3 regions of the Pseudofrankia inefficax genome follow, and region 2 is predicted to be linked to each of the others. Evidence: riboswitches for the same ligand, from Rfam matches in the RefSeq annotation. Region 2 holds a riboswitch; each other region holds the start of a gene.
The links. A riboswitch is a leader RNA that binds a small molecule or an ion and turns the genes downstream of it on or off. The one in region 2 is predicted to bind cyclic di-AMP.
Positions count from the first base shown of each region.

Region 1: it holds a riboswitch for cyclic di-AMP, as region 2 does, so the genes downstream of both, FRAEUI1C_RS01025 (transglycosylase family protein) here and FRAEUI1C_RS14625 (C40 family peptidase) in region 2, are expected to answer to the same signal.
Region 3: it holds a riboswitch for cyclic di-AMP, as region 2 does, so the genes downstream of both, FRAEUI1C_RS33300 (peptidoglycan-binding protein) here and FRAEUI1C_RS14625 (C40 family peptidase) in region 2, are expected to answer to the same signal.

Region 1 covers NC_014666.1:270,060-273,325, reverse strand. Annotated here, with positions in the region: cyclic di-AMP (ydaO/yuaA leader) riboswitch at 120-303, shown strand; gene FRAEUI1C_RS01030 (transglycosylase family protein) at 514-1,155, shown strand; cyclic di-AMP (ydaO/yuaA leader) riboswitch at 1,729-1,902, shown strand; gene FRAEUI1C_RS01025 (transglycosylase family protein) at 1,904-2,656, shown strand; gene FRAEUI1C_RS01020 (DUF3151 domain-containing protein) at 2,686-3,117, shown strand; gene FRAEUI1C_RS01015 (adenylosuccinate synthase) at 3,258-3,266, shown strand, end outside.
Region 2 covers NC_014666.1:3,547,840-3,551,105, reverse strand. Annotated here, with positions in the region: gene FRAEUI1C_RS14625 (C40 family peptidase) at 301-1,347, opposite strand; cyclic di-AMP (ydaO/yuaA leader) riboswitch at 1,366-1,542, opposite strand; gene FRAEUI1C_RS14620 (class F sortase) at 1,979-2,842, opposite strand.
Region 3 covers NC_014666.1:8,197,164-8,200,429, reverse strand. Annotated here, with positions in the region: gene FRAEUI1C_RS33305 (DEAD/DEAH box helicase) at 1-995, shown strand, start outside; gene FRAEUI1C_RS33300 (peptidoglycan-binding protein) at 1,196-1,876, opposite strand; cyclic di-AMP (ydaO/yuaA leader) riboswitch at 1,955-2,126, opposite strand; gene FRAEUI1C_RS33295 (substrate-binding domain-containing protein) at 2,884-3,266, shown strand, end outside.

The sequences.
Region 1 (3,266 bases), 3.3 Mb from region 2:
ACGCCGAATCCTGCCCCCGCCCCGATGTGTTTTGAACCCAGTGGCAGGAACGGGGGAACCGACTCCGGACGCCGTACCCAGAGATCCTGGAAGAATCGGGCATCCGCCCGCGCGGCCACATGAGTGCCGCGCCTGGGCCTAACCCACCAGGGCGTCCTAGGGGTGAAGCCGACTGACTTCCGCGGTCGTCGCGGGCGCGTTCCATGCGCTTTCGAGGACACAAAAGGACACGTCATTCGGCCGGGCAATTCTCTTCCCAGCCCGAACCCGACAGCTCACCTCGCAGGCGTGGGGAAAGGGCTACCACCCATGTCCGAAGCACGTAACCCTGGCCGACATCCCATGTCCGGCGGGCACTGTGCCCCGCCGACGGCCTGCCGCGCACACGCCGGCAACGCAAGCGTGCGAGACACCAGCACCAGGCACCACCGGCCGGCGACCGCTCGGATCGCCGACACCCCGGACCGGCCGCACCGCTCGGCCACGCCGGTCCGGAAGGAACCCCGACGGGCATTGACCCACCCAACCCGCCGGATACGACAGGGCATCGCCGCAGTGCCCGTAATCGTGGCGGCGGTAGGCGGCGCAATCGCCGTGGCGACTCCTGCCAGTGCTTCTTCAACGTGGGCGCAGCTGCGCCAGTGCGAGTCCGGCGGAAACTATTCCGCCAATACCGGCAACGGTTATTACGGCGCATACCAGTTCTCGCAGGGGACCTGGGCGAGCCTGGGATATTCAGGACTGCCGAGTGACGCGCCACAGGCGGTTCAGGACGAGGCCGCACTGCGGTTGGCGCAGCGTTCTGGATTCGGCCAATGGCCGCTCTGCGGCCGCGGCATGGGCGCCGACCAGCTCGCGCCGGGGGCCAGCGCGTCCGCCGTGCCCCAGGCTTCCCGGTCGGCCAACAGAACCTCCCTGGCGGCGCCGGCGGTCAACACGACGGCACAGCTGCCGTTCACGACGGCCCTGGTCGGGCAGTACCGCGCCGACGTCGCCCACTGGCAGGAGCGGATGACCGCGATCGGCTACCCGCTCGCCGTCGACGGCAGCTATGGCCCGGTGTCGGCCGCCGCGGCCCGTCAGTTGCAAGCCGCGAAGGGCCTGGTCGTCGACGGCGTCGTCGGCCCGCAGACCTGGGCCGCGACCTTCGCCTAGCCCGGCACCCCCACGCCCGCCTCACCCCGACCGACGGACCCCGACCGGCTGACCCGGATCACCGGCCGTGAGCCGCGCCCGCGGGCCCGCCGAACGAGGTCCCGCTCGGACCGGCACGGCGCCGGTGCCACCGGTCGGGACGCCCGGTAACGCGGAGCCCCTCGCCGACCGAACCCCCCAAACGGTCGTGGGCTCTTCGCTTGGCCGGTAACCGGCCCATCCCCACCCAGTCGGCGGCCAGCCGGACGTGGGACGGCCACAGCCCTGTTCCCGCTCCGGCCGGCACCGCCGTGCCAGCCGCGGACCGGGGCCGCCCGTCTTCAGAGGCGGCCCCGGTCCGCGGACCCTCGCCCAAGCGGACCTGGCCTAGTCGGCCCCCAGCCGGGCCTGGCCCAAGCACCTGCGACCCGACCAACCCGTGCGGCAGATGACCCGCTCGGCCCTCGATGTCAAGAGGAGCCCGGTTTGCGGCCCTGACGCCCCACTCGCTACAGTCCGGAACTACTCGTCTCTCCTGGGCGAGTCGTGCGGGCGGACGCCGAATCCTGCCCCACCCGCATGTACACCGTCCCTGATCCAAGGGCGCTGATCCGTTCGGCAGGAGCGGGGGACCCACTTTCGGACCCGGCAACAGCCGAGTCCTTGGGGTGTAGCCGGCAATCCGGGCTCGCGAGAGCACGGCGCGCCGGCCGGGCAGTCCCAGCCCGAACCCGACAGCTCACCCCGCAGGCGCAGGGAAGGATCGGACATGCCGTCTGAGCAGACGGGCCAACTCCGGCCCGCCGAGCGCAGAACCGGGGGCCGTCACCGCGCCCAGCCGCAGGGCCCGTCCACGACCGTCCGGGTGCTGCGCACCACCGGCGCGGTCACCGCGCTCGTCGGCAGCGGCCTCGCGGTCACCGCGATGCCCGCCGGAGCCGCGACCCCGGACGACTTCGCCCGCCTGCGCCAGTGCGAGTCCGGCGGCAACTACTCGATCAACACCGGCAACGGCTTCTACGGCGCGTACCAGTTCGACGTACGGACCTGGCAGGGCCTCGGCTACTCGGGCCGGCCGGACCAGGCAGCCCCCGCCGTGCAGGACGAGGCGGCCTACCGCCTCTACAACTCGCGCGGCTGGTCGCCATGGCCCGCCTGCTCGCGCAAGCTCGGCCTGTCCAGCAACGGCCCGATCGGGGTCTCGTCGTCGGCCTCCGGCGGCTCACTGCAGCAGGCGCTGCAGCCGGCCGAGCCGGCCATGACACTCGACAAGGCCAAGGCGGAGGTCCAGTCCTCGGGCTTCCACGGCACGATCTCCGCGGCCGACGCGAACAAGGTCCGCGCCGACGCCTACGTCTGGCAGAACCAGATGCACGACCAGGGCTTCGCCCTCGCGGTCGACGGCAAGTTCGGCGCCCAGTCCCAGGGTGTCGCCGCGCTGTACTCGTACCTCACCAAGGTGAGCGACGGCCAGCCCGGCGTGGTCGGCGAGAACCTCTGGAACGCGACCGTCACGGGCTAGCCGAGCCCCGGGTCCACTACGGTTGGCCCATGACCTCTCCCTCCGGCCGGCCGGACCTGCTTGGTGGGCCACCGGCGACGCTGCTGCCGACCGAGCCCGGTGCCACCGCGCTGGCCGCCGGCAAGGCAGCCGTCGACGTCGCGGCCGAGTTCCCCGCGTCCAGCGCAGCCTGGGCGGCCCTCGCCGAAGGCGCGCTCGACGGCGGCCGCGCGGTCGAGGCCTACGCCTACGCCCGCACCGGCTACCACCGCGGGCTGGACGTGCTGCGCCGGTCCGGTTGGCGCGGGCACGGGCCGGTCCCCTGGTCGCACGAGCCGAACCGCGGCTTCCTGCGCGCGCTGGCCGCGCTCGGCCGGGCCGCCGACGCCATCGGCGAGACCGAGGAGGTCACGCGGATCCGCGCCTTCCTGGTCGACTGCGACCCGAGCGCACCGGACCAGCTCGGCCCGCTCGCACCCTGACACCGGCCTCGCGCGGCCCGTTCGGGCGGCCGGTTCCGCTGTCCCAGGTGCGTCTGGGACAGCGGTCCGAGCGTCGGCGCACGTCGCGGCGATCAGAAGCGTGAGCTCGACCAGCTCGATTCTTAGTAGAGTCTCGCCACGTGCCTGCG
Region 2 (3,266 bases):
GCGAAAATGTCCTGCCCGCGTCGGTGCGCGGGCGCATCGGCACGGGCGGGCAAGGACGGCGCGTCTCTCGCCTCGGCATGACGCTAGCCGATGACCACTGGGGTGAATGCCGCCAGGCCGCCGCGGACCACGCAGCCGGGTTTCAAACTGGCCCTGTGGAGCCGTTTGTCGCCACCTGGGGCAGGGTGCGCGCGACAATGCGGTCGGAGCCGGTCGAGACTCGCGGCCAGGAGCGGTCCTGCGCGGAGGACGACGGGCCTGGCCGCCTGGCGCGGGCCCGGGCGGGCGATGCCCGCCTGGTTACATGATCCGCCCGACGTGGTAGGTCGAGCTGTAGATCGGGCGCAGCGACACGACGCCGCCGGTCTCCGGGGCGGCCCACATGTAGCCGTTCCCCGCGTAGATGCCGACGTGGTAGATGCTGCCGGGGGTGCCGAAGAAGATCAGGTCGCCGGGCTGCTTGGCCGACTGGGCGACGTGCACCGAGGCCTCGTACTGGGCCTCGGCGGTGCGCGGCAGGCTGCGGCCGAGCTGGCGGAAGACGTACTGGACCAGGCCGGAGCAGTCGAACGAGTACGGGCCGGTGGCGCCGTAGACGTACGGCTTGCCCTTCTGCAGGGAGGCCAGGTAGACGGCCTTCTCCCCGATCGTGCTGCCCGGGATGACGCTGGGGATCGCGTTGTTCAGGTAGCTGCTCGCGGCCCGGCCGGACGAGATCGTGATCGTCGTGGCGCCGGCGACCGAGGGGCGCAGCGTGCTGCCGCCGTCGAACACCGCCGTGATCGTGGTGGTGGACAGCAGCCGGGCGGAGATGCTCGCGGTGCCGTTGCCGTCGGTGGTCAGCGCGGCGGTGGTCTGCCACTTCGGCCCGTCGACCACGACGATCTGGACCTGCTCGTTCGCCAGCGGCGCGCCGCTCATCGCCTCGGTGGCCTTGACCGTGAGGACGACCGGCGAGTTCGGCGCGACCGTGGTCTTGTCCGCGGACAGCGTCAGGTTGGTGAAGGCCGGGTCAGAGTTGGCGAGAGCGCCGGCGAGGCCGCTGGAGCCGTGGCTGGTCGGGATGACGGTGTCGCCACCACCCAGCGCGGCCGCCAGCGCGTTCGACGCGAAGGGCGTGCTCTGGCTCTGGGAACTCGGGTCGATCGTGGTCGGCTGCTCGGGAGCCGACGGGACCGTCGCGGCGAAGGCGGCGGTGGAGACGGCGAGCGTTCCGGTCGTGAAGGCGGCGATGGTGCCTGCCCGACGAGATCCTGGACCGGACCGCCGACGGGCCTCCTCAGGAGCGCCCCCCGTGCGATGCCGGCCGCGGACCAGCTCGTCCCAGTCATCCGGGAGCCAGGCCATGCCACGACGGGACAACGCTCGTCCTTCCCTGACGCCTGCGAGGTCAGCTGTCGGGTTCGGGCTGGGTTCACGTAGCCCGGTCGCCTCGGGACGGCGACTTCACCCCAAGGGCTCGGCCGGTCAACCGGCCTTGCCCGGCGGAACCATGGGTCCCCCGCTCCTGCCCCGGCATGTCGGAGGGAGCGTCAGACCGGGGGCAGGACTCGGCGTTTCAGCCCGACGCATTGGTGCCTTAGGTGAAGAATGTTGCATTGACGACCTTAGTGGATGTCCACGGGGGTACTCCAACCACCGTAAACACAACAGTCGGACACTTTCCGGGGGTTACCTGCAGGTGTCTGACTAGTTCCCCTGACGTTCCCCGCAGCGCTGTAGCCGGTCCCGGGCCGCACCGCCAGCGGGCGCCCGGAAGCCGCCGACACCGTCCGCTTGGCTTCCCGTTGTGTTCCAGAAGAGTTGACTCACAGCGCCCTAGGACGATGGGCACAAGGTTGTGAGGACTTTAGTCCCGATCATTTTTAGGGCCCAAAGTCCCAACAACGAAACCGGCGGCAAGCTACTCGGCCGTAGATGCTCCGGACCCGGATTGCGACGCCCGTCACATGCCCCGAACGGCGCGCGGTTCGCGCGGTTATTGGCTCGGCGTCACCGTGAGCCGCGGCGTCGGAGGCGCGCCGGACACGACGGCCGCGGCAGGCGGCGCCGCGCGCGGGGTGGAGGGCGACGGCGTGGCGGGCGACAGGGCGACCGGTGGCACGGCGACCGGCGGTGCCGCTGGCGACCCGGCCGCCGGGGCGCCCGTGCGCACGGCGGCGGTCGCGGCCGCCGGCCGGGGGGCGGCCACGGCGGCGGACGGTGCCGCGGCGGCGGGCGCCGGCGCCACCGAGGCCGGCACGCTGATGGCGTGGCCGTAGACCACCAGGTTGTCGACGTAGTGGTGGGTGTGCTCGTCGAAGGCGCCGTCGCAGGTGATGACCCGGATCTCGGGCCGGGTGACCGGTCCGTAGACCTCCTGCGTCGGGAACGTCGCCTTCGAGACCTCCTGCAGGCGGTCCACGACGAAGGTGACGCTCGCCCCGGACGCGCCGACCACGACCAACTGGTCGCCGGGCAGCACCGAGCCGAGCCGGTAGAAGACCGCCGGCCCCGTCTTCGAGTCGTAGTGGCCGACGAGGACCGCCGGGCCGACCGCCCCCGGGGCGACGCCCGGCTTGTACCAGCCGACATCGCCCCACTGGGTCGGCACGTCGATCGCGCCCTGCGGGTCCAGGCCCAGGCCGATGACCGGTGCGTCCAGCGCGATCGCCGGGATCCTCAGCCGGACCGGGTCGGTCACCACCGGCGGCGGGGGCAGCGCGCTGGGGGTGGCCGACGGCGGACCGGACGGGCTCGTCGGCACGGGTGCCGGCGGCGGCAGAGCCCGGCCGGATGGCGCCTCGGCAGACCGGATCATCGGCGCCGCGAGCTGGAATCCACTGGCCACCACGAGCGCCACACCGACCAGCGCCAGCGGCCACGACAGGCGCGACAGGCCACCCAGTCGCCCGCCCAGCCGGCCACCGATCCACCCGCCCAGCCGGCCACCAATCCACCCACCCAGCCGGCCACCAATCCACCCACCCAGCCGCCCGCGCCCACCGGCTCCCGCCACGTGTCGGCCCTCGGTCCCGGCCTTCCGGCTGGCGCGCCACGCCGCGGCCGTCCCGCGCAAGCCGGCGGCGGCGGTCGCGAGGCCTGACAGGCCGGCCCTCGCGGCCACGGCGAGCGATCGCCTGGCGGCCGCGGGCCGGACCGGCGCGGGTCCGCGGGCGGCGGGCCTGGCCCGCGGCGGCTGCCGCCGGGCCCGGTCCGTTCCCGCCGGCCCGCGACGCTCACCGCGCGCCGGATCGCGTCGCCTCGGTTCCAGGCCCACGAAAACC
Region 3 (3,266 bases), 4.2 Mb from region 2:
CGCTGTCACCGTTCGCGCTCGGCGCGCTCGACCTGCTCGACCGGGAGGCGCCGGACTATCCGCTCGACGTTCTGTCCGTCATCGAGTCGATCCTGGACAACCCTCGGCAGGTGCTGTCGGCGCAGCAGTTCAAGGCGCGCGGCGAGGCGGTCGCGGCGATGAAGGCCGAAGGCCTGGACTACGACGACCGGATGGAGGCGCTGCAGGAGGTCACCCATCCGAAGCCGCTCGACGAGCTGCTGACCGCCGCACTGGAGATCTACCGGCACGGCGCGCCCTGGGTCGACGACTACGAGCTGGCGCCGAAGTCGGTGGTCCGGGACATGTACGAGCGGGCGATGACGTTCGCCGAGTACATCAGCTTCTACGGCCTGGCCCGCTCGGAAGGGCTTCTGCTGCGCTATCTGGCCGACGCCTATAAGGCGCTGCGCCAGACCGTGCCCGACACGGCCCGGACCGAGGAACTGTCCGATCTGATCGAATGGCTCGGCGAGCTGGTTCGTCAGGTCGACTCCAGCCTGCTCGACGAGTGGGAGCGCCTGCGTAACCCAAGCGCGGCCAACCTGGCCGAGGCCGCCGCGATCGAGCATGGCGACCGGCTCAGCGACAAGCCGCCGGCCGTTACCAGGAACGTCCGGGCTTTCCGGGTGCTCGTGCGGAACGCGCTGTTCCGGCGGGTCGAGCTCGCGGCGCTGCGCCGGTGGGACGAGCTCGGGGACCTCGACGGCGGGGCTGGTTGGAACGGCGACGCCTGGGAGGACGCCCTCGCGCCGTACTTCGACGAGCATGACGAGATCGGGACCGGCGCGGACGCCCGCGGCCCGAAGATGCTCATCGTCGACACGGCGACCCAGCCCGGTACCTGGCTGCTCCGCCAGATCTTCGACGATCCGGCCGGTGACCACGACTGGGGTATCAGCGCCGAGGTCGACCTCGCCGAGTCCGACGAGATCGGCGCCGCCGCTCTCACCGTCACCGCCGTCGACCAGCTCTGACGCCCGACCAGCTCTGACCGCCCGGAAATGGCGAACCGCCCCGGCCCTGACAGGAGGGAGGCCGGAGCGGTTCTGCTCCCATGCGTCGCGGGGACGGCGCGTGGGAGTGCCTGGGTGCCGGCGGGCTGGCCGGGTCGCTCGCCCGCCGGCTGGGGGACCGGCAGCCGTCGCGCGGCTGCCGGAGGTGGGCCTGGCCCGGACTAGCCGAACAGGGCCTGGTGGGTCTGCGGCCCGACGACCCCGTCGGCGGGAAGGCCGTGGCTGCCCTGGTAGGCGCGCACGACGCCGTCGGTCTGCGGGCCGAAGTAGCCGTCGACCGCGATCGTGTACCCAAGGCCCGACAGCTTCGTCTGCAGCTGGCGGACCGCGTCCAGGTAGGAGCTGTGGTTCGCCGCCTGCGACAGGTACCAGGCGTTCGCCGGCACGGCCGGGGCCGCCTTGGCCAGGGACACCGGAGCGGCCGAGACGGTACCGCTGCTCACCGCGTTCGCGGCGGCGTAGCCACGCGACAGGTACGCGCGGTACGCGCCGTTCGAGTAGGTGCTCCAGGCGCCCGGGCCGGAGCCCTTGCAGACCTGGGTCGCGGCCCAGGCGTTGGTCGCCGGGTCATAGAGGTTGCGGCTGCCTACCCAGCTGCTGTGGGCCCACATGTTGATCTGCCAGAGCCCGCGCGAGTCCTCGATGCCGGTGGCGTGGGCGTAGGTGTTGCCACTTGACTCGGCCAGCGCGATCGCGACCCAGGTCGAGAGGGGGACACCGCGGCAGCTGTCGAGACCGGCGCTGTGCGCGTAGGCGGCGATCTGCGCGTCGGAGATGACGCTGCTGGCGGCGCTGGCAGGAGCGACGCCGGTGAAGATTGCGGCGCCCGCGGTGGCGCTCATGACACCAGCGGCGACAATCGACGAACGGCGGCGGCGGGCATTACTCTTCTTGCGGTGACGGCCCTGGAGCATTCTGGAGGAATCTTTCCCGCACGCCTGTGAGGTTAGCTGTCGGGTTCGGGCCGGGAAGCCCGGCCAGCCTTTCTTCCGAGGACGCTCGGGAAATGGCTGGCTTAACCCCAAGGGCGCGCGCTGCGCGCGGGCCCGGAGGAACATGGTTCCCCCACTTCTGCCCTGGCGATCTCTAGGAGGGGGCACCGGACCGGGGGCAGAACTCGGCGTCCGAAACGGTGCTTTGTTGCGACCGGGGAAACCGTAACTAACTACTCGACGTAGCCACAAGCCGCTGACCAGGGCGGCTGTCCGGCAGATCTGTCACTCTCCGTGCAATGCACTGAGGTCAGGTGTCTGCTAAAGGTGATCTGTGACGAGGGTCACGGTGTTCTGCGCGAAAATGTGGGAACACGGGTTGGTTGTTCCGCGAAAGACTGTCGCGCAATGGCTCCGAGAGGCCGCCTTGGGGATATTCGGATGTCCGCTGCGCGGCAGACCCGCTGCGATACGTGAACCCCGCGCTCGTTACGCTCGGATGTCTCAACCGTCGCCGGGGGCCGTTTGCGTCCCGTGGTGGGCGTGGTGGCCGCCACTTTGCGTCGTCATCGCCGTGGTGCGCGCTGGGCCGCCCGCTCGGCAGCGCTCTTTGTCGCGAATTCCGGCGCGTCGGCCGGCGCCGCCGATAAACGGCGATTGATTTCTTGGACGCCGCGGCGACGCGGTGGGCCGCTCGGTGGTGCCGCCCGGCCTCGGCTGGCTCGGTCGAGGCCGGGTCGGATGCGCTGCGGCTTCGCTGGGACGCGAACCGTTAACAGCGAATGAACTGTCCGTGATGCGACAGTCGCGAAGGTAGTTGGCGAAGGTACCTTTTGGGCCAATCGTTCGACTTTCGCGTCGGAGCCGACGCGGGAGGTGCTCGATCGCGCGGGTGGGAGCGTCGTCAGGTGCTCGGCATGATCAGGAACCACCTGGACACGTTCATCTCCGGGTTGGGGCTGCTGGCGACCCTGGCCGGCTGGCTGGTCGACCGGTTCCTCGGTGACCGCCGGGTCGTGACCTACCGGGTGCACCTCAACAGCAAGATCGGTGTGACTCCCCGGTCGGTCGCGAGCAACTTCGACTTCGAGATCCGCCACCGCGGTCAGCCCGTGCCCGACGGCAGCCTCGTCCTGTTGAGGCTGAAGAACGCGGGTCGGCTCGACGTCAGCCGGGAGGACGTCAGCACCGAGTCTCCGATCACCTTCACCTTCCCCGGCCGGACGGTCCAGGCTGTCCAGGTCGTCGAGCCGAGCCCGGCCTCGCTGGATCGGGTGATCCAGCCGGAGTTCGACGGCGA